3 regions of the Halomonas sp. 111 genome follow, and region 3 is predicted to be linked to each of the others. Evidence: predicted binding sites of a transcription regulator. Region 3 holds the regulator's gene; each other region holds the start of a gene.
What was found. The regulator FliA, encoded in region 3, starts transcription of late flagellar genes. The targets are predictions, from matches to a motif close to CTAAAGTTNNNNNNNNNNCNGCCGATA.

Region 1: the regulator FliA is predicted to act here: its motif matches at 1,672-1,698, upstream of ACT3T7_RS17455 (flagellin N-terminal helical domain-containing protein).
Region 2: the regulator FliA is predicted to act here: its motif matches at 1,470-1,496, upstream of ACT3T7_RS09735 (DUF4019 domain-containing protein).

Annotation. Positions count from the first base shown of each region.
Region 1 is NZ_JBQSYV010000030.1:20,769-24,047, reverse strand. Features, by position in the region: gene ACT3T7_RS17460 (Rpn family recombination-promoting nuclease/putative transposase) at 101-1,060, shown strand; gene ACT3T7_RS17455 (flagellin N-terminal helical domain-containing protein) at 1,771-3,279, shown strand, end outside.
Region 2 is NZ_JBQSYV010000011.1:3,338-6,616, reverse strand. Features, by position in the region: gene ACT3T7_RS09745 (carboxymuconolactone decarboxylase family protein) at 1-97, shown strand, start outside; gene ACT3T7_RS09740 (class I SAM-dependent DNA methyltransferase) at 234-1,019, shown strand; gene ACT3T7_RS09735 (DUF4019 domain-containing protein) at 1,020-1,424, opposite strand; gene ACT3T7_RS09730 (linear amide C-N hydrolase) at 1,639-2,682, opposite strand; gene ACT3T7_RS09725 (hypothetical protein) at 2,955-3,279, shown strand, end outside.
Region 3 is NZ_JBQSYV010000014.1:89,223-92,501, reverse strand. Features, by position in the region: gene flhF (flagellar biosynthesis protein FlhF) at 1-31, shown strand, start outside; gene ACT3T7_RS11960 (hypothetical protein) at 28-606, shown strand; gene ACT3T7_RS11955 (flagellar protein FlhE) at 623-1,024, shown strand; gene ACT3T7_RS11950 (RNA polymerase sigma factor FliA) at 1,051-1,752, shown strand; gene ACT3T7_RS11945 (motility protein A) at 1,796-2,614, shown strand; gene ACT3T7_RS11940 (OmpA/MotB family protein) at 2,619-3,279, shown strand, end outside.

The sequences.
Region 1 (3,279 bases), on a different contig from region 3:
GCCGAGTGAACTCAGCTTCTACAACCTGTCTTGCCAGGCCTCAAAAGTGATCGCCCTTGCGCGGCCGTGCTAACATCTCCGGTACTGCGCAGGAGGGCCCATGGCTAACCACTACGACACTGGCTATAAAGAACTTTTTAGCTACCCTGAATTTGTTCAACAACTGCTTGAAGGGTTTGCTCCGCCAGAAATCTCCGAGCTGATGGATTTCAGCACGTTAAAGCTCCATAGTGGCAATTACATCACACCGCTTTTTGAAGAAAAGTTTGAAGATCTGGTCTGGTCGGTGCAGGTGAACTGGCAAGGGGCTACCCAGGAGGTCTACCTCTACCTGTTACTTGAGTTTCAATCCCGGGTCGACCGCGCAATGCCCATTCGGCTGATGCACTACGTTGCTTGCTTCTATGACCATCTGTTAAAAGCAAAAGCCACCACGCCAGGCAAGGGCTTGCCGCCCGTGTTTCCCATCGTGTTATACAACGGCACCAAACGCTGGTCAGCCAAGCATGATATATACGACATGGTGCAGCCTACGCCACCCGTCTTTTTACAGCCTTACCAGCCGCATCTGCGCTATTATTTAATTGATGAAGGTGCTTACACTGATGAGGAACTAGCGCAGCGTCACAGCCCTCTAAGCGGTATATTTAGCATTGAAAACGCGGCCACGAGCTGGGAAAGCCTGCAACAAGCGGTTGACCGCATTGTCGCGATTATTCAGGCAGACCCGCATAAACCGCGAATAGACCCAATCATCACGCGCTGGGTAAAACGCCACCTGCAACGGCTTGGCGCAGGCGTTCACCTGGAAGCGCTCACCAGCTTAGTGGAGGACAAAGACATGTTGGCAGAAAACCTGGAAAACCTGGTGAAAAAAGAGCGTCTGGAAGGGTGGCAGGAAGGTCGCCAAGAAGGGCATCAGCAGGGAACTCTGGAAGCTAAACGTAATTCGGCGCGTAAGCTTATCGCGCTCACTGAAATGACGGATCAATTGATTGCCGAGATTGAGGAGCTGCCCGTTGAAGATGTTGAGAGGCTACGTGCTGAAACGCGGCATTAACGATAGCATCCGCTCTATTCAGTGTGAAGCCTCGTAGAAATCCTTTAAGCAGCATAATTTGGTATTGAGAACGTGGCTACGCGCTGGGTGAAGCGCCACCCGCTGCCGGAGTAAGGGCGGCTAGCGCCGCCATCGCCGAGTAAACTCAGCTCCCACAAAACCGGTTGTGTCGATGTGTTGGGGGCTGTGTAGACTGCTTACTCACTCGGGCTGCTTTTGTGGGAGCCCACTTCAGTGGGCGAAGCAGTGCGCAGCACTGCCGGAGCAAGGGCAGCTAGCGCCGCCATCGCCGAGTGAACTCAGCTCCCACAAAACCGGTTGTGTCGATGTGTTGGGGGGCTGTGTAGACTGCTTACTCACTCGGGCTGCTTTTGTGGGAGTCCACTTCAGTGGTGGTCCGACACATCGGCGAAGCAGCGCCCCGCGCTGCCGGGGGTGAGTAACGCAGCACACCCTATAGGCCAACATGGCAGCTAGCGCCGAGTAACCTCAGCCTCCACAAGAATCAGCATAAACGTATCCCCCACAAAGCGCTTACCATCACGTGCCGTGTGTCGAATGTTGATAATCCCCTCATTACCAAAAATTACATAATTTTTTACTACTCCCCCCTAAAGATTTTCCCCGCTGCGCCGTTATTAAGTATAACGGCGCACAATACGCCGAACAGCGGGCCACATGGCCAGTCTTTTAGAAAGGGGAATCATTCCATGTCAGTGATCAATACCAACATCACCTCCATGATTGGCCAGTCTAACCTGTCCAAATCACAGTCTTCACTGCAAACCTCCATGGAGCGTCTGAGCTCTGGTCTGCGTATCAATAGCGCTAAAGACGATGCTGCTGGCCAGGCCATCGCCAACCGTATGACTTCCCAGATTACTGGTCTGTCACAAGCACAGCGTAATGCTAACGACGGTATTTCTGTTGCCCAGACCGCTGAAGGCGCACTGAACCAAGTTAACGATAACTTGCAGCGTGTTCGTGAACTGACGGTTCAAGCACAGAATGGTACTAACTCCCAGGATGACTTGAACTCCATCCAAGCGGAAATCGACCAGCGCTTGACAGAAATCGATCGTATCTCAGATCAAACTGACTTCAACGGCGTTAAGGTGCTTCAACAAGACGGTGCCCTGAAGATTCAAGTGGGTGCCAACGATAATGAAGCTATTAACATTGGCCTTGAAAAAATCGACGCAACCTCACTTGGTTTAAACAAGTTTACTGTTAGCGGTGACAAGGCCGCTGACCTCCAGTCGTTGGTTAAAGATTTTGGCGCGACCGGCAACTCTGATTTTACCGTTAGCGTGTATAGCGATCAGGGTGCTGAGACTGCCGCAACTGCGGTTGAAGTTGACCTAGTCAGTGGTACCGTTTCAGACGGCACTAATCAGCTCTACGTCAGCCAGACCACTGGCCGCATTACCTCCGCAGAAGACAATGTCGCTGCAGCGGGCGAGCAAGAAGCTGTTGATGCAATAGCTACAGCGTTCAATAACATTGCAAGCGGCGAGAGCAAAAATGTTGGCGGTGTGACGTGGACACGTGAAACTGCTGGCTCCGATGCAAACGGTAATGGCACTTACTCTGCCACTATCGAAGGTCGGGAAGTGGAAATCACTATCGCTGACGCTGATACAACTGCTACGATGAATGTCGATAAAGGTAGCCTCCATATTGATGCGGCTACACTTGACGGGACTGGCACTTTCGAAGCTGGCTCGAGATTTACTACTTTCAGCACCAATGAAGCGGCTCGTGAAGTCGATCTGAAGGAAGCCGGTGCTGTTTACGCGGGTTCAACGCTTGACATTGGTGGCAATGCTTTCTCAGTAGACACTGGTGGCAAAGTGACTGCGGATGGTGCTTTCACAATCGGAGACAAAACCTTTGCCGCTAATGATGTGGTTTACATCAAGGACGCTGGCAAGGCTAGTCAGTCTCTGATCTCTCAAGATGAGGCTGTTGAAGGGACTCGTAACCCGATGGAGAAGCTGGACGCCGCGTTGAGCATGGTTGATACCCTGCGTTCTGACTTAGGTGCGATCCAGAACCGTTTCGAGTCTGCCATCACCAACCTGCAGACTAACGAAACCAACCTGTCTTCTGCTCGTTCGCGCATCGAAGATGCTGACTACGCAACTGAAGTAGCCAACATGACTCGCGCGCAGATCCTGCAGCAGGCTGGTACTTCTGTATTGGCACAGGCTAACCAG
Region 2 (3,279 bases), on a different contig from region 3:
ACAGGACCTTCTTGAGCTAACCACGGTGATTCTAGCCATTAATAGTTGGAACCGGGTGGCGGTAAGTATGCAGTTTGCGCCTGACATCTCGCTATAAACCGAAAAAGACATCGCAAGCCTGTGTGACGGCCTGCGATGTCTTGATCAAAATCCCCTTCCGCACGGCTGGCTTCTAAAAGCCACTCCACTCGTTTACTATGCGCCACCCTCACTCCCAAGCTACCCAGGCCGCCATGTCCTTTAACGCACTCTATACCGACCTTTCTGGCTATTACGATGTGATGTGCGAAGACATCGACTACCGGGCGCAAAGCAACGCCGTGCAAAGGCTTCACCAAATTTTTGGTAACGGTGGCAACCTTCACCTCGATGTCGCGTGTGGTACCGGGCCTCATGTTCGCCATTTTATTGATAATGGCTACGTGAGCAGCGGCTTGGACATTAACCAACCCATGCTGGATATTGCCGCCATACGTTGCCCTGAGGCTCAGTTTACGTGTCAGGACATGGGCAACTTCCAGGTAAGCGACCCGCAGGATTTGATTACCTGTTTTTTATATTCGATTCACTACAGCGACGGAATTGAAAAGCTCAAAGCGTGTATTGAAAGTGCGCACAGCGCCTTAATGAGTGGCGGGGTTTTCTGCTTTAACGCAGTCGACAAAGATAAAATCGACAACAATCTGTTTGTGAGCCACACCGTTAAAAAAGCCGACGATGCCTTCACGTTTCGTTCCGGGTGGCATTACAGCGGTAGCGGTGAAAAACAGGCCCTCAAACTTAGTATTGCAAAAACCAACGCGTGCGATACCCAAGTATGGAACGACGAGCACCCCATGGTCGCGGTTAGTTTTGCCGAGCTAATTACGCTGCTTGAGCCCTACTTTGAAGTGCACGTATTCGAGCACAACTTTGAAGCTATCACGCCGTGGAACACCACTTCGGGGAACGCCATTTTTGCCTGCGTGAAGATTCAACCCCCCACGGTTGTAGCAACGGGCCAATCCACTTGTTGCTGATCAGTTCACATAGTACCCACTTACTTTCCAAACGCCGTTTTCAAAGTGCGGCGTAATGGTTTCGGTAATATCAGACTTGTTGGAAAAACGCGTTTGATAGATGAACTTTTTGTAATCATTTTTGGGAGCGCCGGGCATAGAGGTTTGCGTGATGACGCGTGTGCGGCGTCTTGCCTCCACCGACCCGAAGTCACGGCGCGCTGCGCTAATGATCCGCTCTAGCATACTGGGCGAAAGCGGACTCTTAAGAAGCGGTGATGACTCCTCCCAAGCCAGCTCATACTCACCACTGTCGATTGCATCAAGCCATGCCAGCGCCGCGGCCTCAGCCGCATCGGTGTTCGCTTGAGCATAAGGTGCCAGCAGTAGCAGGGCTGTAATGAAACAGATCACGATTTTTGGCATGGGTAACTCTAGGCAGCGATCAGTAAATAGGTGTGCTTAATTTAATATCGGTACCAGTCGCCATTACTTTAGTATTAATCACAATAATCGAACAAGCTAACCGCAGTTTTTTCTATCCCTTGGCTTTATTAAGTAAGAGAAAGCCCCCTGCGCCAACCGCGGCACAGGGGGCTATTTCATGCGTTAACTAGCAAAAAACAGCCCTTAGCGCACCTTACAGGCCAGCAAACTCAAAGGGCTCGGCGTCCTCAAACGCGTTGACCGTATTGCCTGCATAAACACTGTTATTCTTGAGGCTCAGTTTGCGAACAGGCGCGCCCTCAGTAAAGTCGGCATCCTTCATATCCACCCAAAACGTGTTAGGCGTAAGTGCCGTCTCGAAATAATAAACAAGGTGTTTCTGATCAGATACCGCTCTCCACCTGGTAGAAGAAATATTCGGCTCCTCTTCTGATGAGATACCGAAAGGAACAGACGCATTGCGGATCACGCTAAATGCGCTGCCAACAGCAACTCTTGTATCGCTCGTTTTAGGAATGGCATCCATGTAGAACGACGCTCTGACAAACCGATCCGCGGCACGGTTTGTGCCAGGCAGCATGACCAAACCACCGATCTGTCTCCAGTAGTCATCCAGCGTCAGTTGCTGCTTGAAGGTGGGCGAGTTTGTCACCACATTGTATGACGTATCGTGATGAATAGTGAGTTTACCGCCGATATACTCAAATATTGCGTTATCACCCTTGGCATCTGAAATTGACAAGTGAAGCGTAGCAAATCGAGTGGTGCCCGGTATTTCAGCAGAGACGACCACAAAAGGCTCATCGCGCAGCGCCTCCACCGCCTCTTCAACGGTCGCAAAATTATCCAAAACATACTGGACCCAGGCAGCCACGGAAAGCCCCTCGTCATCCGGCCCAAAGTCAGGATACTCTGCCTCAGCAAGCCATAGCAGGTTAGCCACCAAGCCTTTTTCGTTCATGCCATCAGTGCTTGCGATATCAAACGCGCTGGTAACGACACTTCCATACTGGGATGTCCAAGTAACGGAGTTGGGCCCAGCCGCACCATCGCGCTCCATTCCCTTTGGAAACAGCCATAGGTTCGGATGTATTTCGTCCCTCCAATCCATGGAGCGCGCCGTGATAATCATGTCATCAGGGCCCTGATATACCGCGCGCGTGCATGCATCTGCTGTGATGGCCACGAACAAGGCACACATGCTTGCCGCTAGCGTTAATTTTTTTTTGATTCTCATGGTGGTTTCCTTTTATTTACAAACGTTATAGAGCCTGCCAGAGATAATTGGCGGCTAACAAGAAAAGCGCCAATCCCTTTTTTATAAAAAGAATAGCGACATGGAGTCCCCAGCCCATACCCATATTTAAATTATCAAATCCACTTCACCTTAGGCATAAATTTAGCTTTGGTCACACACCTTATTGCACAACATCTGAACTAGTATTTAAACTCAGATGATTGTTCTATTTTTCATCATGTTTTGTCACTACTCACAATCAGGAGTCAGTAATGTTCCGATGTGTAAGGTTATGGACAGGCAGTAATCATCAATCGTGTTTTGAAGAAGGATGGATCGATCTTCCCAAAGGCGAGCGTCATGACTTGCTCAGTGATGTCATCGAAACGACCAGCATCTCCTTTCGGGAAACAAGCGAAGGCGGCAGCTTTAGCTGGCATGACGCTCCCAACCGTCAATTCGTCTTAACGCTTAGCGGCACACTCACTTTCGAGACGCGCACGGGCGACTCATTCACGCTGCACCCCGGCGACATTTTATTGGCGGAAGACACCACAGGCGGCGGCCACCGCTGGCATCTAATCGATAACCAGTCCT
Region 3 (3,279 bases):
GGGCAGCGTTAGCCGAGAGGTGAATGTATGAGTCAGGATCAGGCGGCGGGCTTGCGCCAATGGGCCGACAGCCAGCGTCAGAAGCAGGCACCCAGCCAGCCTGATGCGCCGTTGGCAAGTGATACGGAGGTGATGAGCGAAGCGCCTGCGCCCGCGCCAGGTGCTGTTTCGCCCACCCCCACGATTGACGAGCAGCCGGTCGCGAAAGCCCCTTCGCGACCTAAAAAGCCCTTGTATATTATTGGTTTGCCCGGGCAGGGCGCGCAGGCTGTCAAACAGGCTCAACATCGCCTGGCTCAATGGTCTGCGCTGGGCCGTCACTGGGCAGGATCACCTGACGATTGGGATATACAGGCGGTTAGCGTTAATGCGCCTGACCTTGCTCAGCTAAGTGCTCGGCATGCGCGTTGGGCGCTCTGGATTAACAGCGATGCTGACGCATTTGCCGAGATGTACCGGCTACTTCGCCAGGCGCGTGACAATGGCGGGCCGCGCCGGTTGCTGGCACTGCACGAGCCCTCTTTGTCGCGCCAAGGCTTGTTGGAAAACCTGCGTGAAGCCGCTAGCCACTATTTGGCCACCGACCTTCTGGTGCTGGCGCGCTGATAAGGAAATATTCGACATGTTAAGCAAGCTATTCAAAATGATGGGTGTTTGCGGGTTGATAGGTCTCATCAGTAGTGCTCAGGCGGCGGGCAGCTGGAGCACCTCGGTGCCGGGCGTGATGGTGGCCATGAGTGACCGGGAAACCCGTAGCCAGTCAATGACGCCACCCGATTCTGTACAGGTGCACAATCGTGTGATTGATCGGATACACTGGCAGCTTGAGACGCCGCCGGGCAGCGCTATCAACGCATGGCTATGCCATCCGGAGCAGTGTGTGGCTCTCTCGGGAGGGCGCGGAACGGTCACCGAGCTGGCGGGAAGGCAGGTAAGTGCTCCTTTGCAGTTTCGTTTTAAGTTACTGCCTGGACAGCGGCCAGTTCGCGTTCAGGGTCTGCAAGTCATTGTGAACTATCAGTAAAAGTTGTATAGCCGCGAGGCAAAAAGATGTACACAGCACAAGGCAGAATCAAGCAAGGCGAGCTATTCACACAATACATGCCACTGGTAAGACGTCATGCCTTAACACTGCAGGTCAGGTTGCCAGCCAGCATTGAACTTGATGATCTTATCCAGGCGGGCACGGTAGGGCTTTTAGAAGCACTGGGCCGTTTTGATGCCGCTCATGGGGCCAGCTTTGCGACGTTTGCCAGCCAGCGTATCCGTGGGGCGATGGTCGATGAACTGCGTACGCGGGATTGGTTGCCACGCAGCGTGCGCCGCGCTGCGCGCGCTGTGGACGACGCGATCCGGCGGCTAGAGCAGCAGCTCGGGCGCTCGCCGGAAGAGAGTGAAATTGCCTTGGCGCTTGAGATGCCGCTGGGTGATTACCAACAACTGCTCAACGACACCAATAACGGTCAGCTATTGCCGTTTGAAGAGTTGGTTGCCGACGGTGGTGAGCCGGTAAGTTTTGATGTGAGCAACTTGCCGTTTGAAAAGCTGCTGGATGAGCAGCAGCGCCAAACATTGATTGCTGCCATTGAGGCGTTGCCAGAGCGGGAGAAACTGCTCATGGCACTTTATTACCAGGAAGAGCTGAATTTAAAAGAAGTGGGCGCCGTGCTGGGCGTGACGGAGTCGCGCGTGTCTCAGTTGCATAGTCAAGCCATTAGCCGTCTGCGTGCCCGGTTGCATGATTCAGCCTAAACAACCGATACGTTAACTCACAATAACCGGCGAGGAGCCGTTGATGAACCCGTCCACGTTGATAGGTATATTCGCCAGTATGCTGCTGCTAGTAAGCGTGCTGTTCTTTACTGCGGAGTCCCCTGAAAGTTTTATCAATCTGCCGGGCCTGGCGATTGTTATAACCGGTACTCTGGCCGCTACTTTTATAAGCTATCCGCTAAAAGAGGTGTTACGCGTTGTACGCCTGGTAGGGCTTGTCTTTCGGCGTGAAAATACCTATATACGCGACGATATCAACGAGCTGGTCGCTATGTCCCGGCTATGGTTTAAAGGCGATGTGCGTGCAGTCGAAAAAGAGTTGGAGCACACGCGCAATCCGTTTTTACGTACCGGTATTCAGTTAGTCATTGCCAATACCAAAGAAGATGAGATCTTCGACATGCTGCGTTGGCGGATTGCCCGGCTCAAGGCTCGCGAGCACGCAGAAGCCCAGATTTTTCGTACCATGGCGACCTACGCGCCAGCGTTTGGCATGATTGGCACGTTGGTGGGATTGGTTAATATGCTGGAAGTCATGGATGCCGGTGACCTGGATGTCATTGGCCCCCGTATGGCGGTGGCGCTGCTCACCACCTTCTACGGTATTTTGCTGGCGAACCTGGTGTTTAAACCCATCGCGGTTAAGCTAGAACGACGTACGGAAGAGCGCCTGATTACCATGAACATGGTGCTGGAAGGTATTTCACTGATCACCAAGCGCCGCCTGCCCTCTTTTATTGAGGAAACGCTCAATTCATTTATCGCCAACTATAACGATGAGATTCGCGATGCCACTATAAAGCCCCGGCCTGATACACCAAGCGCGACGGCAAAGGGCTAAGGCGATGCTGGATAGCAATACGCGCCATGCGCTGGAGCTTCCCGCCGGGCAGGGTGAAAGCGATGAGAGCTGGCTGACCAGTTATCTGGACGTGCTCACCCTGCTGATTACGCTGTTTGTTTTGTTGCTGGCTTTGGCTCCCCCCGGTGGTAATGAAGCACTTGAGGGTGAGGAGGCGTCCATGGCCAGCGTGATTAGCTCTTTGCCCTTGGCAACGCTTGCCACCGGTATTCACCCGCGCCATAGCGGGTTGCAGCCCCAGATGGCGGCATTGGATATTCCCGGCGTCAGCGTATCGCAAGGCCAGGAGGGCGTAACGCTACGCATTGATGATAGCCTTTTATTTCCCAGTGGCGAGGCAGTGCTAACCTCTCTAGGCCAGGAGGTGATAGAAAGCCTTATTGATGTGTTCGCGGCCTTTGATGGTCAGGTTTCCGTTGAAGGGCACACTGACAATCTTCCTATTGCGACCACTCGGTTCCCTTCCAACTGGGAACTCTCCGCCGGACGTGCGATTGCCGTTATGCGCCACCTGGAAGGTCAGGGCATAGCGATTTCTCGAATGCGGGCCGTTGGTTATGCGGATACTCAACCTATGGAGAGCAACGCAACACCTGAAGGGCGAGCTGCTAACCGGCGCGTTGAACTGTTGTTACGACAACAGC